3 regions of the Desulfitobacterium hafniense DCB-2 genome follow, and region 2 is predicted to be linked to each of the others. Evidence: riboswitches for the same ligand, from Rfam matches in the RefSeq annotation. Region 2 holds a riboswitch; each other region holds the start of a gene.
What was found. Region 2 has a riboswitch for cobalamin ahead of DHAF_RS07620 (IS1182-like element ISDha8 family transposase). Riboswitches for the same ligand answer to the same signal wherever they lie in the genome.

Region 1 (5,715 bases), 1.1 Mb from region 2:
ATAGCATGAGCAAGCAAGCTTTTCCCTGAACCACTGGAGCCGACTATCGCCAGAATTTCCCCGGTATGAATCTGAACACTCAAATCAGCAATCGCCAGGCTTGTTATTTTTTCTAATGAGGCATCATAACCGTCGAAGGTTACCGAAAGACCCTGAACATCCAAGATAACTGTCTGCTTAGCTTCAGCCACTCTCTAAACCTCCTACTCATGAGCGGCATAGGGATCAATTAAAATCTTTAAATAGTCTCCTATTAAATCAAAGAGCATGACCACCAACAGTAAAGCTAATCCAGGAAAAAAGGCCAGCCACCACATCCCCGTAGCCAGATGCTTCATTGATTCAGATAAAACGACCCCTACTGCCGGAACTTCCAAAGGTAACCCATAACCAAGAAATGTAATTCCCGCCTCATGCAAAATGGCATGGGGAAAAAGTAAAATCAAGCCAACCAGATACTGGGGAAGAACATGAGGAATGATGTGACTGGCTGCCACATACCAAGGGCTTTTTCCCAAAGCGCGGGCAAGTTGAACATAGTGGGCTGATCTTACCTGCATGACTTCGGCCCGGATTACCCTGGTCAAACTTGGCCAATGAGTTACAGCAACCCCGGTAATAACTCCAACTGCTCCGCCCCCCAGCGCAATCGAAATCAAAATCAGCAGAATCATATGGGGAATCCCCATGCAAAGATCAACCAGCCAATTAACCGCTGTATCTATCTTGCCGCCAAAGACAGCCGATAAACTGCCCAGCACAAGGGCAATAACCGAGCTGACTGTTGCCGCCAGCAGCCCAACGCGTATGCTCAATGAAAGTCCGGCCATCGTCCGAAAAAACATATCCCGCCCCAAGTAATCGGTGCCAAAGGGATGCTTCCAGGAAGGCGCCTGACTTCTAAAGTCATAGTTCGGCGCATACAAAGCAGAGTCCATCAGAATCCCCCCGATGGTAATTGCTGCTAAAACCAAGAGACCGCTCCCCATAATCAGCATAATTTTTCGACGGCGATTCATGACGAGCCTCCTTCCCGGATTTGAGGATCGACAATCCCATAGATCACATTGGCCAGGAAATTTCCCGTAAATACAAAAAGCACACTAAATAAGGCAATACCCAGCAGCAAAGGAGCATCTCCTTTCAATCCGGCATGGGTAGCCGCGTTTCCCAGACCAGGATAAGAAAAAACCTTCTCCGCCAGCACCGACCCGCCAAACAGTTCACTGACCGAAGCGAATTGCAGCGTTATGCCGGGCAAGGCGATATTGCGCAATCCGTGACGCCGAATAATCTCCCGGGGTTTTTCCCCCCGGGCTTTAGCAAAAAGGACATATTCACTCTTAAGTACGTCAATGAACTTCTGACGGGTATGAAGGGCAATGCCGGCTACACCGGTAATGCTCAAGGTTAAGGCAGGTAGAATCAGATGATAAATTTTATCACCTAGAGTAACCTCATGGGCCAATTTATTGATGGGGGCTGCCAATCCTAAGGGAAACCACTGTAAATAGACAGCAAAAACCATTAAAAAGAGTAAGCCCAGCCAAAAAAGCGGTGTGGATGCCAATATCAAACAAAACGTTTTAATAAAGCGGTCAATCCACTTCCCCTTATTCACGGCAGCGATAATGCCCAAAGTAAACCCCAGCACCCCGGACAACACCCAGGCTACTCCCATCAAGGCCAGCGACGCCCGGAAACGCTCGCCGATAACCTTCGCGACAGGCTGGCGATAAGTGATAGATTCGCCCATGTCACCCTGAAGGACATGGGTTATCCAGATGCCATAGCGCTCTACAGGCGATTTGTTAAGACCCCAATGTTCAGCGATATTCGCCCTTTGCTCTTCGGAGACGTGGGCATCACCCAAATAAGCGTCGATCGGATCAATCGGCGACAGCGCAATAAGCATGAAGCTGATTAGACTCACGGCCCCAAGCAGAGTCAGCATCCGTACTAAAGTACTGCTGAAATAGCGCCCCAATCCTTTATATACCGTGGTACTCATACTACCAGGACCACTCATTCATATTTTCTACAATGGAAATCCCCTGCCCCCGGGTTGGCAATTTCTGCAAAGAGGGGATCTTCAGCCCTTCTTTGACAAGATAAGTGACTTCCGGACGAACGATCCACAAGTACGGAATATCCTTTTGCGCAAGAGCCTGGCCTTCCTGCCAGTATTTATTTGCCTCGTCAGAGTTCGTTGCTGCAAGGGCTTTTTGGATAACCGCATCAACCTCCGGATTGGTATAAGAAGCCGGGTTGCCGATAACCGCTACACCAATTTGCGAAGAATCATAATAACGATAGAATTCTATGGGATTAGGCTGACCAAAGACCCAGCAAGTCGGTAAATTCCTCGCTTCCCGGCATTCCGACCAAGGTGCGGATTTGGGGATAATCTGTATTCCCAGCTTTTTCACATCTTCTGCCAGAGCAACGACCGTATTATAACGCGCCAGATCATTGCTTCGTCCTGTTATCACGATTTCCGCCTTAATATTATTTTTCTCCCGGATGCCGTCCCCGTCAGTATCTTTCCATCCTGCATCTTCCAAGATCTTTTTCGCTTCTTCAACCTGGTTGTCTTTAAACATGTCGCCATTACTCCAGGGAAGTTCCTTCGCCGCTCCATAAGTAACTTGCCCAAATCCGTTCAAAGCGTTTTGGGTAATGAGCTGCCGGTTTATCCCAATGTTCAAGGCTTTGCGAATCGCCGGATCACTTGTGACATTATTGCCTACTTTTTGCCCTGAAGGGTCGGTCGTTTCCGGAATCGTTGGCAGGTTAATGGTAAAAGCATCCATGGCGGACATTCTATATAGTTTCATTCCGTCAACCGGCGTGCTGGCAAATTCAGATTCGACAAGCACCAAGTCCAACTGCCCTGATTTCGCTGCCGCCAGAGCCGCATCTTCATCCAATTTTAAGATGGTTACTTTCTTAAACTTCGGTATTGGGCCGTAATAATGTTCATTCGGTACCAGGATCAACTTCTGATCAACTGCAAATTCGGCAACTTTCCAGGCACCGGAGCCCATCGGATGATCCCCATAGTTTTCATTATAGAGATGCTTGGGGACAATTCCCACCTCGCTTAGATTAAAGACAAACGTAGACCAGGGGGCTTTTAAGCGGAAAACAACAGTACTTTCGTCTAAAGCTTCAACTGAATCCAGCATGGTCAGATCCGCGGCGGAAGCTTTGCTTTTGGTTGTTTCAAAAGTAAAGGCCACATCTTCCGAAGTTAAGGAATGGCCATCCGCAAATTTTGCATCATTGCGGATTTTAAAGGTGTACGTTAATCCATCTGCACTGATATCATAAGAGGTGGCTAAATCATTGACCAATTGGTTGTTTTCTTTTACTTGCAATAAGTGACTGTGAAATATATCCGGTGCCCATACGCCATAGCCTGTGGTCGGGTCAAAACCACCGGCCACCAAATTGACCCCGGCCGAAATAGTAATTTCATCTTTCGCGACATTTTCTGTGATATTTTTTCCGCCGTTAGAAGCAGAACAGCCCACCATCAGCATTAGTCCGGCGAGCAACAGCAATAATACTATTTTTCTCATATGGCCTTCTCCTTTTATTCTTGATTTTAATAGCATGTTATATCAACTGGAATATGGATATTTCGCTATCCATTTTCACCTCCTTATGGCGAAAGAGTCTCCCCAATAATAAATCTCCCTGCAATGATGCAGGGAGAACTTACCTTGAACAAGCCTAAAAAAGCCTTACTAGTGTACTTAATCAGCTTTCTAAAAGGCAGGTCTTCTGGCTCTCGTGTCATCCTCCTCCCACGCCTTCCCATCTCTAAAAAAGACAGTGACATTCTGGGGATTCGTCTCCGATTACAGCGGCGGATCCGCACCGGACTTATACCGGTTTCCCTATTCTCCCTATGGGCACCTTAAGCTATGTATTCGGTTTTAAAGCAAACAAAACCCATTTTCGCTAAGAAAATGGGTTAAAGCACAAGTGCAACCGTCATATCCCTTTTTCCGCGAAAGGCGTAGACAACCAGTATTAGGCAGGTTTCCTGACTTGCGGGTCTTTGCTTTCTTTCTCCTTCCCGGATAAAACCAGTGGTTATAAAAGAAGCTCTCCGCATACAGTGGCGCGACCGTCCAGGAATTTCACCTGGTTCCCTATTATCCTCCGATAAATCAGAGGCACCTAAAAACTGAATATTTAATTCACTTATATTGTTTATAACATATATTATGACAATTAACAACCCAAAGATCACTCGAGATTCAAACGCTTCTTCAAAATAGTATTGGTGATGGCGAAGTAAGCAGCCGTGATCAGTGCCGACTCAATCAGTATGAAGGCAATGAAAAGGTGGATCTCCGTGTGCATAGTGAGAAAATTCCCCGGGGTAATATTCCAGGCATTGCCATGCCCTATTATAAAACCAATCCCCATGCTGATCATTTGGGTTAAGGTATTGAGTCCGATAAAGGCGGCAAAGGAGGCCAGAATACGGTGCTGATTAAACAGGTGGCCAACAGCAATCGAGGCGTAGAGGATTAAAATGGCCGATGCCAGAATGAGGAAGATGCCGATCACAGCCTCGAGGGAATACAAATAAATCGATGTGCCCAGATAACCCCATAGTGTGCCAGAGAATTGGGTCAGCTCCCTCATAATGTGCTCCCAGTCCCCTGCTTTTAAAGCGATGAGGATGATGGAGAGCATGGCCACGAAGAAACTGATCACTAACCAAAACATGGAGATCAGCATCTTACAGACAATGTGCTGCCAGGGTTTGACAGGGAGAGTGAACATCAGGTAGCCTTCTTCAGAGAGAAGATTCTTATAGAAACGCTGAATCGTCATAATCAAGGTCATAACAAAGATACCGGCCATGATAAAAATATAAACAGCCATACTGATGACCGCCGGAGCCTGCCAGTGGTGGCTGGAACTTACTCCCAGCATGAAGCGGTTAATCAGGGCGAAAACCAATAAAGCCAGGTATAAGGGCAGGAAAACTCTTCCTGTGGCTTTCAACTCATATTTCATCAACTTACTTAGCATTTGAACACCTCCCGGAATAAGGCATCGACGGATTTACCTTTTTCACTGCGGATTTCATCCACTGTGGAGGTCAAGACAACTTGACCTTGATTGATAAAGACAACATAATCGAGGATATTTTCAATTTCAGAGATAAGGTGGGTGGAGATGAGAACAGTTCCCTTTTCATTGTAGTTGCTGAGAATGGTTTTCAGGATATAATCCCGGGCTGCCGGGTCCACTCCGCCGATAGGCTCATCTAAGAGGTAAAGATCCGCTTCACGGCTCATGACCAGGATGAGCTGAACTTTTTCTTTGGTGCCCTTGGACATGGTCTTAAGTCTGTCATGAGGATTGATGTTGAGGTTTTTCAGCATCTCGAAGGCCTTTTCCGGCTTGAAATCCTCATAAAAGTCCTGGAAGAACTCAATGATTTCGTGAACTTTCATCCAATCATTGAGGTAAGTTTTTTCCGGGAGATAGGAGATTATTTTCTTGGTCCCGATACCCGGCTTTTGGCCATCGATCAGAATCTCGCCCCCGCTTGGGGTGAGCAGCTCATTGGCCAGTTTGATCAGGGTGCTTTTCCCGCTGCCGTTAGGTCCTAAAAGGCCCACGATCTGACCCCGTTCCAAAGTTAAGTTAATCGTGTTCAGGGCCACCTTGGTGCCGTATTTC
Region 2 (5,715 bases):
CGGCACCGTAATCCAGTCCCCTGATTTTATCAATATCTTCACTGCGGGCCGACAGGACGATAATGGGAATCTCCAACTTCTTGCGGACTTCTTTAATGATCTCAAACCCGTCCAGCTGGGGCAGCATTAAATCGACGATCAGAATATCATAAGTCCCGGAGACAGCTTTCTTCAGCCCCGTTGCTCCATCCAGGACGATATCGACCTGGTAGCCGTTAAGCTGCAGGTAATCCCGTTCCAGTTCGGCAATATTGACATCATCTTCGATGATCAGGATATTTTTCATTGCCATAGGCCCTCCATCCTATTGTCATGATTGAACTACACTATTTCGCGCGGAGCAAAGTATTGAGAGGATTTATTAAGATGATTTACTAATAGGCAGCTTTATGGTAAAGCGGGAGCCGGCCCTGTCTGTACTGGCAGCTGAGATCGTGCCCCCCTGGGCTTCAATCAACTCTTTGGCTATGGCCAAACCCAGTCCCGTACTTGTGAAATCTTTGGAGCGTTCCGTGTCAAGCCGGTAAAAGCGGTTAAAAATATGGGGCAGCTGCTCTTCCGGAATTCCCGGGCCATTGTCGGCAATGTCGATGCAGATATCATCTTCCTGAACATATAGCTCCATTGTCACCTTTAAATCCTGCTCCGGCCCATACTTCATGGCATTATCGATGATATTGCGGATCCCTTGATACACCCGTTTCCCATCAATAGTGACCGCATAGTCCCGGTCCGTTCTGTTCTGATAGAAAAACTTGAATTGCCTTTCTTCAAACTCAAATTTTAACTCGGTGGCCAAATCGTCCAGATAAGCGCCTATGCTCAGGACTTCATAATTCATCGCCACTTTGTCCAGATCCAGCTTGGAAAATAAAAACAGATCGTCAATCAGCTTATTCATATAGGCAGTATTGCTGTAAATCGTCTCCAGGTAACGCTTTATTTTTTCCGGTTCGCCGACGCACCCCTCAAGAATTACTTCCAGATAGCCCTGGATCGAGGTAATCGGCGTTTTTAGATCATGGGAGATGTTGGCCACCAGAGTCTTTCTGTTTTTCTCATACTCCTGATTGCTTCTTTCGCTTTCCTGCAGTTTAAAAGCCATTTCATTAAAAGCGTAAATCAGCTGCGTGAATTCATTTTCGACTTCCGGCTCAATTGACACCTGATAATTTCCTTTGGCGATTTCATCAAAGCCCTGCTTCAATTGTTCCATCGGTTTAAAGACCCTCTTCTCCAGACGCCGGAAAAAACCGAGCTGGAGTATTTCCCGGGTGATGAGGATCAAGGCAAAAAATACAGCAATGGCTTTGAGCCCGATCCATTGAAAGAGCAGGTATAAAAGAAGCAAATTCAAAAGGACTCCGACCGGGCGCAGAAACTTCATGGACCTGCGCAATTCCCGAAATTCCCCGTGCTGCCTGCCCTTATGAAACTCCTCATGATACAATTTATGAAACTTTCTATCTGGTCTCAATCCATCTGGTCTCAATCCATCTGGTCTCAAGCCATCACCCTCTTCCTGAAACATCTACCTAAAATAACCCTTAACATCAATCCACCTGTTTTAATTTTACTTTATTATTTTAAATATCTTATAAACCAATTGAGTTAATTTCATAATGTTAGTCTGAAAATAGAATAGACTAACAGAATTTCGGAGCATACGTTTTTAAAAATTAAGCGGCAATTCTCATGGACTTGTTTAGTCGGTCAACTGCTAATTTGCAGAGGGTATAAGCAAGGATTGAAAACTGAAAATCTACTTGGGCACTTTTTCCGCGATGACGGATATTGTTGAGCTGGAAATACTCCTTTAGATACGCATTGACTCGCTCTACAGCGGTTCGTTGTTTGTAAAGCTCAAAGTAACGGTCGCTTCCCCTAGCTGGTACTGTGTACTTTCTGGGATCTGACAAAGTCTTAATCTTAAATACCTTTTGGCAGGTATCACTATCTTTGAGGGGACACTCCTGGCATTCCTTGGGTCGAGTGTATTTCAAAGTATCATAACGCGGATCATGGCTATCGTAGCGGTACGAATAACCCTTCTGGCATATTGGACGAAAATATTTATCATTGTCTTCTGGAAGTTGCTCGTTTCGCTTATTGTAATCAATGAGTGCCCGTGCTCCTATACATCTCGCTTGCTGGTATATGGGGATATAGTCATATCCAGCATCTGCGAGGATATAGGAGGGGTTCAAGTAAGGATGTTTTTCACTCAGCGCTTTAAGCAAAGGAATAGCCATTTTCCCATCATTTATGTTCCCTGAAGATAGTAAAGAACTTAAAACGTACTGACCCTTACAATCAACAAGGAGGTGCCCTTTGAAGCCATACCAGAACACGTTTTTTCCTTCTGAATTCTTTTTAATCCCCCATTGAGGATCAAGAGGAATGTGTTGTGCTAATTCTGTGAAGGTGCAGGAAAGTTGATCTTCAATCTTCTTCTCAAATATGGGGCGATTCTTTTCTAGCTCCTCTTGTTCCTTAAGCCATGCCTCTCTTTCTGATTTGGGCTTCCGTCCACGCTTTTTAGGAGTCTTTTCAACCGGAGTTTCTTCTTGCTTTTTTTCAGGCTTGCGATCTCTCGCTTCGATATGAGTAGCATCTATTGCCACAACACATTCTGGATCAATAAACCCTTCTTTAAATGCCTGAAGCACCAAATCATCCTGAGAGTTAGCCAAAACAGAGGAGTCATCTATCTTTTTGATCATTCGGCAATAAGATGCTTCGCTAGGAACCGAGTCAGCAAGCGTAAATCCACAGTCGAAACGAAATTCCAGGCTGTTTTTCAAACGCTTACGCAAGTCCTTAATTGTAGGGATTCTTTCAATGACTCGAATGATCAAAGAGTAGATCATAGCGGTGTAGTTTAGTTGAGTTGGAGCTCCGAAGATTGCCTTTTTTGAAACCGCCTCAAGTAAAGGGTTAATGTCCAAAGGCCCAAGAATTAGAGCATATGATTCTCTTGGAGAAGTTTCTAGTATTTCCTCCAAGGAAAATAGACGTTCTTGGCGAATATTAAACATCAGGGAGTACTCCTTTCCTACCTCTCGGTGTTTGGTTTTGGACGACTACAATTTCGAGATGTTGGGGAGGTACTCCTTTTTAATTTGTCAAAAAAAGCTGAAATATTAAGGGTTTCGAGTTATGAAACTAACTCAATTATAAAAACTTTATAAAAATCAAAAAGGATCTTTATATTTTTGCCCCTTTCTGCAAAAAAGCCGGCTGCCACGTTCTTCGCGGCTGCCAGCTTTTGCTTTATTTCTTTACTATGTCCCTAAACCCGGTTCAATACCCTCTATCGCTCGTAGAGAGTCATAGGCATAAAACAGGCAGGTCTTCTGACTTGAGCAGGAAAAGACTCCTCTCTTACAGCGGCGGGACCGTGCGGGCCTTGCACCCGGCTTCCCCTTTAATCAGAAGATGGCTCCATCTTCCGAAACCTGTTTTGACTTGATTCAGTTTTACGGCCATTATAGCATAGTATAGATGGGGTAAACACCTAAAACTTTGAGAATCTACAGTCAATTCACCCCAATTTGAGCCCAGCCGTTGAATATAAGCCAAATGATGCAGCGCTGCAACATTTGACCTGTAGTCGGGTCTGCAGCCAAGCAGAAATGCAAAGGCAGGCTTTCCACTTACCTTCTGTTCGGATTACCCGGAAACCAACCTTTTTTCACCCGTTTTTCCTGCTCAAAAATTTCATGGATGCTCCAGAGGCAGGAAAAGCCTGTCACGCTGACGATGGCGGAAAGCATATTATTCGCGATAAACAGAGAGGCGCCTATCAAGACTATCCCGGCAACCAAGAATAATGGCCAGATCCTTTTTCCGAAATAGTATTCACCTTTGATGACAATGGGATGAAACACGCCGATGATGATAAAAGCCATTGCCCCGATGATCACACCTTGAAAACTTATCTGAATCCCCTCCCTCCGGACTTATTAATCCGTTAATGCCCAGTACTCTTTAACACCTAGTTCTTCACATTTCCGGCGGTTAAATTTTCCGCAGGACTGGGAATTTCAAGAGTCACAGAGTCCTAGAAGTTTATTTTAATCCCATAGCTCTCTTTTGTCACTAGTATAGTACGCTCAATGGCTTCCGGAATGCTGCTTCCCGACAACCAAAAAACCGAGGCCCAGCCTCGGTTTTATACACATACAACACTCCAGCCCTACTTGGCAACCTGACTTATTAGCGAATCTTCCTTATTTCCAAGTCGAATAGGCTGTCTGTCAAAGATAGGCACGAGTAAAAACGTCACTAAACAAGCAATCCACTCCAAATAAATCACATGAGGGAACACCCGTACCGCCGGGATAAACTGCCACAAAACAATGACGGCAATCCCCACGAGATTCGTATAAAAAGCGGAGTTCCTTCGGGCAAGCCCCGGGGCAAAAACCGTGAATAAAAACACGATGGTAAAGGCCGTGGTCAGACTGAGCCCGATCATAATCGTCTTCAAAATTCCACTGACCGTTAAAGCTAAGATAAAGGTCAGAGCACCTAAAGCGATCACCGAAAACTTCGTCACCCACATTAAATGTTTCTCATCGCTGCCCGGGCGTAAAAAGCGCTTATAGATATCTTGTGAGAACAGTGTCGCAGAGCCTAACAATAAGCTTCCCGCTGTGGAAACGTCCGCTGCCCAAAGAGCAGCCAGAGTAATTCCGGCCAGAACCGGCGGCAAGGACATAATCATCTGGGGCAGCGCCAAAGTCGCGCTCATATCCGGATACATTCCCTTGGCGGCAATCCCCATCAAGGCGGCCAGGAAACCGATGGGCAGCATCAGGAGTCCCCCAATGACAAACCCATTCCGTGCAGTTTTGGCATCCTTAGCACTTAAGGAAATCTGCACTGTACCCTGCAGGGACATGGTTTGGGTCATCATCACCGCAAACCAGCTGGCAATGGCAATCCACCCCAGACCACCCACCCAATGAAAATAAGGCACCTCCTGGGGAAGCTTGACGGCGATTTGGGCTATCCCTCCCTGATTGATGAGGGTAGCAATGGTCGCTATGGCTATGCCCAGATAGATTAAAACCACATTCAGGATATTCGAAATGCCGGCAGACCACATTCCTCCGACAAAAGTAATGCCAATGAAAACGATGGCACTGGTAATAATTCCCGACTGCAGAGTAAACACGGAAGGGAGCAAGGAAGCCAGGATCGCTCCCCCTGCCAGGTATTGCAGGGATGTTATGACCAGTTGAATGGTAATTTGACTCAGTACACAGATCACCCGGCCCTTGACATCATAGAACTTCTCAAACATTTCGGGAACTGTAGTGATATTCATACTACGGTATTTGGCGGCCGCCAAAATTCCCATACAAATTGCCCCTGCCCCCCAGGCCACATTATACCAGCCGGCAGCAAGACCTACATTATAGGCCTGTTCCGCCACACCGATGGTGGAAGCTCCGCCGATAGCTAAACCTGTAATCAACACGGCAATGAGGGGAGTCGTCATCTGACGGCCGGCAAGGAGGAACCCTTCCGTTCCCTTGGCCCGTTTTGAGGCATAAAAGCTTATTCCAAATAAGGCAAAAATATAAAGAATCACAATCAGCAAAGGAATATTGAACATTTCCGCCACCATCCTACTAAATTATTAAAAATCACCCTATTAAATTTTCATAAGTTTCCTACTGAACTTCTGTACTTCACCTTTTATAA
Region 3 (5,715 bases), 1.2 Mb from region 2:
ATTTATCACGACACGGATTATAGGGAAAAGAATGTTGACATTGAAGTATGCGCTCCTGTAGCTCGAATGGGAAAAGATATGAACCCTTTTACATACCGGAATACCGAGCCTGTACCAATTATGGCATGTACTATGGTATGTGGCCCGTTTGAAAATATTGCGGGAGCATATCTTTCTTTGGCGGAGTGGTTAGGGGAACACAGTCAATATAGAATGACGGGGCAAAGCAGGCAAATTGTTCATCGTGGGCCTTGGAATGAAGAAACACCCGATAAATACTTGACTGAGATACAAATCCCCCTAATAAAAATATAGATAAAAGCGTTTTGCATTTTGTTGCAAGGCGCTTTTTTACTATTGACTCTCACATGATGTGAGGGTCTAAACTGGCTTTGCAAGCAAATAAAAATTATATGGAGGAATGAAGTTATGCAAAATTTTAAGGTTAAGCCTATTGGCAAAATCAGCGTCAACGAGGATGGAATGTTTATCAAACTTGAGCAGGAATATATTCCTGCTTTGCAAGCGTTAAACGGTTTTAGCCATCTCAATGTCCTTTGGTGGCTTAGCGATTCCGACAATGAGGAAATGAGAAATATTCTTATAGCAGAACAGCCGTACAAAAAGGCCCCGGCAATAATGGGTATTTTCGCCACAAGATCTCCTTTTCGTCCCAATCCCATGGCCTTAACGGCGGTACAAATTATCACTATTGATTATGAAAACGGTGTTATTCAAATTGCCTATATTGATGCCAACGACAATTCACCTGTACTTGATATAAAGCCGTACACGCCAAGCCTTGACAGAGTGGAAACTCCCGGTGTGCCGGAATGGTGTTGCCATTGGCCTAAGAGTTTAGAGGAATCCGGAAACTTTGACTGGGGAAATGAGTTTAATTTTTAGTGTTACACACTGTAAACTTATTGTATGATGTCATGATGGATATTCCGGGCATGGAGGATGAAATGCGCCGCCCGATTTTGCTATAATTAAGGCCGTAAAACAAGGCACAGTTGCTTATAAACATATTTTTAAATAAACGTGTTGACATTTATGTTCGATTCGGATATACTAACAAATGTTCCGCGAAAACGGCCCATTGGTCAAGCGGCCTAAGACACCGCCCTTTCACGGCGGTAACACGGGTTCGAATCCCGTATGGGTCACCAAAATCCGGGCGATTAGCTCAGCTGGGAGAGCGCCTGCCTTACAAGCAGGATGTCGGCAGTTCGATCCTGTCATCGCCCACCAAAATAAGGCCCCGTGGTGTAGTGGTTAACATGCCTGCCTGTCACGCAGGAGATCGTCGGTTCAAGTCCGATCGGGGTCGCCATTTCAACTTTATAGCACAACACATGTGGGTAGATGGCCGAGTGGTTAAAGGCGGCAGACTGTAAATCTGTTCCGAAAGGTACGGTGGTTCGAATCCATCTCTACCCACCACTAAACATCGCGGAGTGGAGCAGTGGTAGCTCGTCGGGCTCATAACCCGAAGGTCGTCGGTTCAAATCCGGCCTCCGCAACCAAGCTTTAAATCAGCAGCAGTTGATTTAAATAGAAAATAGGGATGTCGCCAAGCGGTAAGGCACCAGACTTTGACTCTGGCATTCGTAGGTTCGAATCCTGCCATCCCTGCCATTTATGAGCCATTAGCTCAGTCGGTAGAGCACCTGACTTTTAATCAGGGTGTCCCGCGTTCGAGTCGCGGATGGCTCACCATTTTCTTTAGAGCATGTCAGGGACATGCGGGTGTAACTCAGTGGTAGAGTGTCACCTTGCCAAGGTGAAAGTCGCGAGTTCGAATCTCGTCACCCGCTCCAAACAATGCGCTCGTAGCTCAGCTGGATAGAGCGTCTGACTACGAATCAGAAGGCCAGGGGTTCGAATCCCTTCGAGCGCACCATTTAAATCAGAAGAGATCCTCGATGCCGTTATAGCTCAGTTGGTAGAGCGCATCCTTGGTAAGGATGAGGTCACCGGTTCAAATCCGGTTAACGGCTCCATAAACAATGCGGGAGTGGCGGAACTGGCAGACGCGCACGTTTGAGGGGCGTGTGGGTAACACCGTATGGGTTCAAGTCCCATCTTCCGCACCAAAAAGCAGGGTTACGGAGAAGTACTCAAGTGGCTGAAGAGGACGGTTTGCTAAACCGTTAGAGTGGGTAACTGCTGCGAGGGTTCGAATCCCTCCTTCTCCGCCAGTAATAAATCAATATTCCTCGATAGCTCAATGGTGGAGCAACCGGCTGTTAACCGGTAGGTTGCAGGTTCGAGTCCTGCTCGGGGAGCCATGGCAGGGTAGCCAAGTGGTCTAAGGCAAGTGGTTCATACCCGCTCATTCGAGAGTTCAAATCTCTCCCCTGCTACCACACCTGCGGGTGTAGCTCAATGGTAGAGCACTAGCCTTCCAAGCTAGCTACGTGGGTTCGATTCCCATCACCCGCTCCATAGTTAAAACGAACCGTACTGATGCCAGTACGGTTTTTTGCTGCTTATTTTCAGGATTTGCCTTTTTTCAGGTTTAGCGGCGGGACCGGGCTTCAACCAGTACGCATTCATGAGCAATCAGCTGCATTTGGTTTGCGCGCCCTTTCATCAAGGCTTCATCGCTTTCGGCGCCAGGCTGCATCCAGACCCTTTTGATACCTAATTGGGCACATTGGTCAATAATTTGTTCCGATATCTGAGGAGGGACGATGAGGCTGACCACATCAGGGCGAACGGGCAAGGCGCTTAAAGAGGGGAAACAAGGCTCTCCGTCCAGCTCAGAGAGTTTGGGATTAATGGGATACACCGTATAGCCGCATTGTTTGAGTTTATGGTAGACCTTTGTGCCAAATTTGGTCGGATCTTTAGAGACTCCGACTACTGCCCAGATCTCCTGGTCTAAGAACTCTTGAATATCGTTTTGCATGGTTTTCTCCTTAGCTTAATTTTCATTGATTAAAATCCTCGGGATTAATATCACCATTTTGAACGTTTTTAAAATGCTCCCAACCTTAAATAAAATAAGTATTTATTTCTAATATAATTATATACAATTTGGCTGAAAAATTGCTATAATGTTCTTGAAATTAAATATTGAGAATTGAGTTGATTCTTCGCAAGAGGAATCATAAGGGAAGTCAGTTGAAGCTGACGCGGTGCCCGCCACTGTAAAAGGGAGTTAACCTACAATGATGTCACTGGATTACTGTCTGGGAAGACGTAGGTTAATGATGAACTTGAGCCAGGAAACCTGCTCATATTCTCGATTCAAGGAACCTACGGGATGTTAGGGAGGTGGATATCGGTGTTCAAGATAGTTTTATCTGATACAGGATAGCAAACCCTTCCGTAAGGAAGGGTTATTTTTCTTGCGGCGAAAACGCTTTTTCGATAGGTATTATTGAGTTTATTCTACAGATGATTGTTCGTATCAAAAATTAAGGAGTGGGGAGTATGAACAAACGTATACAGCTCTTTATTGGTTTAGTCTTGATGATGTTTTTTATTCCTTATAAAGCATCGGCTATGCATATTATGGAAGGTTTTTTACAGCCGGGGTGGGCCATTGCCTGGGGAGCTTTAGCAATACCCTTTGTCGTGTTGGGTATCTTTTCGATTAAGAAAACCATTTCTCTTAATCCACGCTTGAAGATTCTTTTAGCTATGGCCGGGGCTTTTGTTTTTGTGCTTTCTGCTCTTAAATTACCCTCGGTTACCGGGAGCTGTTCCCATCCAACCGGAGTAGGCTTTGGTGCCATCCTATTTGGCCCCACAGCTATGGCAGTTATCGGCGTTATTGTCCTTTTGTTTCAGGCCTTGCTGCTGGCCCACGGCGGATTGACCACCTTAGGCGCCAATACCTTTTCTATGGCAGTGGTTGGTCCCTTTGTAGCCTTTGGCGTGTATAAACTGGTACAAAAATTTAAAGGACCACAATGGTTAGGTGTATTTCTGGCCGCGTCCTTAGGCGATTTGGCCACCTATGTCATGACTTCCATTCAATTGGCCCTTGCCTTCCCTTCGGAAGTGGGCGGTTTTGCTGCTTCTCTTACTAAATTTGCCAGTATCTTTGCTGTGACTCAGATACCCTTAGCGATCAGTGAGGGGATTCTGACTGTCATCATCTTCAACGCACTGGCCAGCTATGGAAAAAGTGAGCTGCAAGATCTCAAGCTGTTAACAAAGGAGGTATAACAATGGCTAATTCAGGTGTAGAACAAACAAAACGATCCACTTTTAAGGTTAATGTGTTGTTATTCCTGCTTGTAGTGGCTATAACCGTTATTCCCTTAGTTCTTGTCCAGGACGCTGAATTCGGCGGGGCGGATGGTTTGGCCGAGGAAGAGATCCTGAATATTCAGGAGGATTATGAGCCTTGGTTTTCCCCCTTCTTTGAGCCGGCCAGCGGGGAAATCGAGAGCCTGCTCTTTGCCCTTCAAGCAGGCCTGGGAGCGGGAGTCATCGGTTTTGGCTTAGGTTATTATAAGGGCCGGAGTAAACACGATTAAACAACTTGGAACCCTATGGAACAGGAAACCGGCAAATGAATAAGTGCACACTGAAAGGGTAAAGGAGGCTGCAAAGATATGCTGAATACGGATACTTATGCCTATGCTTCTCGACTTAAAACGATTGATCCTATGCAAAAATTCATCGTTGCCTTCTTGACCCTGGGAGTGTGTCTGTGGGCCGATCAATTGTTTGTTTCTATAGCCGTGATTATGTTCATGAGTGGAGTTGCCATATTCTTCGGAGGGGCACCTCTCTCTGTATGGCTAAAATTGATGATCATTCCTATGTCGTTTTTAATGATCGGTATTTTTACAATTGCCGTTAATATTTCTCGTGATGTTTACAGCTTTTTATGGGCCTATTCCATAGCAGGCTATTGGGTAGGCATTTCAGAAAATGGGATACGGGAAGGGGTTAATCTCTTTTTTCGGGTGCTCGGCTCTGTATCCTGCCTCTATTTTCTATCCCTAAGCACTCCCATGGTGGATTTGCTGTCCGTATTGAGGAGGCTCAGGCTGCCCAAACTTATGGTGGAAATGATGGGACTTATTTATCGTTTTATCTTCGTGCTTTTAGAGACTGCTGGCACCATGCTGACTGCTCAAAACTCCCGGCTGGGCTATGTCAATCTTAAAACCGGGTATCGCTCAATGGGGAGTTTGGTATCTGTCCTGTTCATTCGTGCTTATAAACGCTCTAATGAGCTGTATACTTCTTTAGAGGCCCGAGGATATGACGGAGAGATCAAGGTTCTGGAGGAAAGCTATGAGAATAATAGAAATTTAGTGCTTCTGGCCGTAGTGATCAATGGAGCGTTTGTCTTCCTGACATTATTTTTAAAATGATAGATCTGCTAAAAGATTTGAGGAAAGAGAATGAAGGAAAGCATCATGCCGGATAACATCATGCATCTTAAAGATTTGCACTACCACTATCCTGATGGAACTCACGCTCTTAAGGGAATCAATATAGTGATTCCCAAGGGTCAGGTTACAGCACTGCTAGGTGGGAATGGGGCAGGCAAATCCACCCTGTTCCAGCATTTGAACGGAATTCTGAAACCCTCTTCAGGAGAGGTGTTTTTTGGCGGTCAGCCTGTTGATTACTCCCGGAAAGGGCTCATGAACCTTAGGCAGGCTGTGGGCATGGTGTTTCAAGATCCGGATAATCAGCTGTTTTCGGCAAGCGTCTATCAGGATGTTTCCTATGGAG

Region 1: linked by a shared signal. The riboswitch ahead of DHAF_RS12640 (ABC transporter substrate-binding protein) and the one ahead of DHAF_RS07620 (IS1182-like element ISDha8 family transposase) in region 2 are both predicted to bind cobalamin.
Region 3: linked by a shared signal. The riboswitch ahead of DHAF_RS13040 (energy-coupling factor ABC transporter permease) and the one ahead of DHAF_RS07620 (IS1182-like element ISDha8 family transposase) in region 2 are both predicted to bind cobalamin.

Annotation. Positions count from the first base shown of each region.
Region 1 covers NC_011830.1:2,752,210-2,757,924, reverse strand. Annotated here, with positions in the region: gene DHAF_RS12655 (ATP-binding cassette domain-containing protein) at 1-191, opposite strand, end outside; gene DHAF_RS12650 (ABC transporter permease) at 204-1,019, opposite strand; gene DHAF_RS12645 (ABC transporter permease) at 1,016-2,011, opposite strand; gene DHAF_RS12640 (ABC transporter substrate-binding protein) at 2,013-3,584, opposite strand; cobalamin riboswitch at 3,763-3,943, opposite strand; cobalamin riboswitch at 4,028-4,210, opposite strand; gene DHAF_RS12635 (hypothetical protein) at 4,261-5,058, opposite strand; gene DHAF_RS12630 (ABC transporter ATP-binding protein) at 5,052-5,715, opposite strand, start outside.
Region 2 covers NC_011830.1:1,626,083-1,631,797, reverse strand. Annotated here, with positions in the region: gene DHAF_RS07630 (response regulator transcription factor) at 1-286, opposite strand, end outside; gene DHAF_RS07625 (sensor histidine kinase) at 362-1,477, opposite strand; gene DHAF_RS07620 (IS1182-like element ISDha8 family transposase) at 1,680-3,038, opposite strand; cobalamin riboswitch at 3,330-3,477, opposite strand; gene DHAF_RS07615 (DUF4491 family protein) at 3,657-3,941, opposite strand; gene DHAF_RS07610 (sodium:solute symporter family protein) at 4,199-5,626, opposite strand.
Region 3 covers NC_011830.1:2,799,531-2,805,245, forward strand. Annotated here, with positions in the region: gene DHAF_RS12950 (MerR family transcriptional regulator) at 1-315, shown strand, start outside; gene DHAF_RS12955 (SAM-dependent methyltransferase) at 430-906, shown strand; tRNA gene DHAF_RS12960 (tRNA-Glu) at 1,097-1,172, shown strand; tRNA gene DHAF_RS12965 (tRNA-Val) at 1,179-1,254, shown strand; tRNA gene DHAF_RS12970 (tRNA-Asp) at 1,261-1,336, shown strand; tRNA gene DHAF_RS12975 (tRNA-Tyr) at 1,363-1,446, shown strand; tRNA gene DHAF_RS12980 (tRNA-Met) at 1,455-1,529, shown strand; tRNA gene DHAF_RS12985 (tRNA-Gln) at 1,567-1,641, shown strand; tRNA gene DHAF_RS12990 (tRNA-Lys) at 1,647-1,722, shown strand; tRNA gene DHAF_RS12995 (tRNA-Gly) at 1,749-1,823, shown strand; tRNA gene DHAF_RS13000 (tRNA-Arg) at 1,830-1,906, shown strand; tRNA gene DHAF_RS13005 (tRNA-Thr) at 1,931-2,006, shown strand; tRNA gene DHAF_RS13010 (tRNA-Leu) at 2,015-2,099, shown strand; tRNA gene DHAF_RS13015 (tRNA-Ser) at 2,114-2,204, shown strand; tRNA gene DHAF_RS13020 (tRNA-Asn) at 2,220-2,294, shown strand; tRNA gene DHAF_RS13025 (tRNA-Ile) at 2,296-2,372, shown strand; tRNA gene DHAF_RS13030 (tRNA-Gly) at 2,378-2,451, shown strand; gene DHAF_RS13035 (CoA-binding protein) at 2,525-2,917, opposite strand; cobalamin riboswitch at 3,077-3,264, shown strand; gene DHAF_RS13040 (energy-coupling factor ABC transporter permease) at 3,445-4,185, shown strand; gene DHAF_RS13045 (energy-coupling factor ABC transporter substrate-binding protein) at 4,188-4,499, shown strand; gene cbiQ (cobalt ECF transporter T component CbiQ) at 4,578-5,348, shown strand; gene DHAF_RS13055 (ATP-binding cassette domain-containing protein) at 5,394-5,715, shown strand, end outside.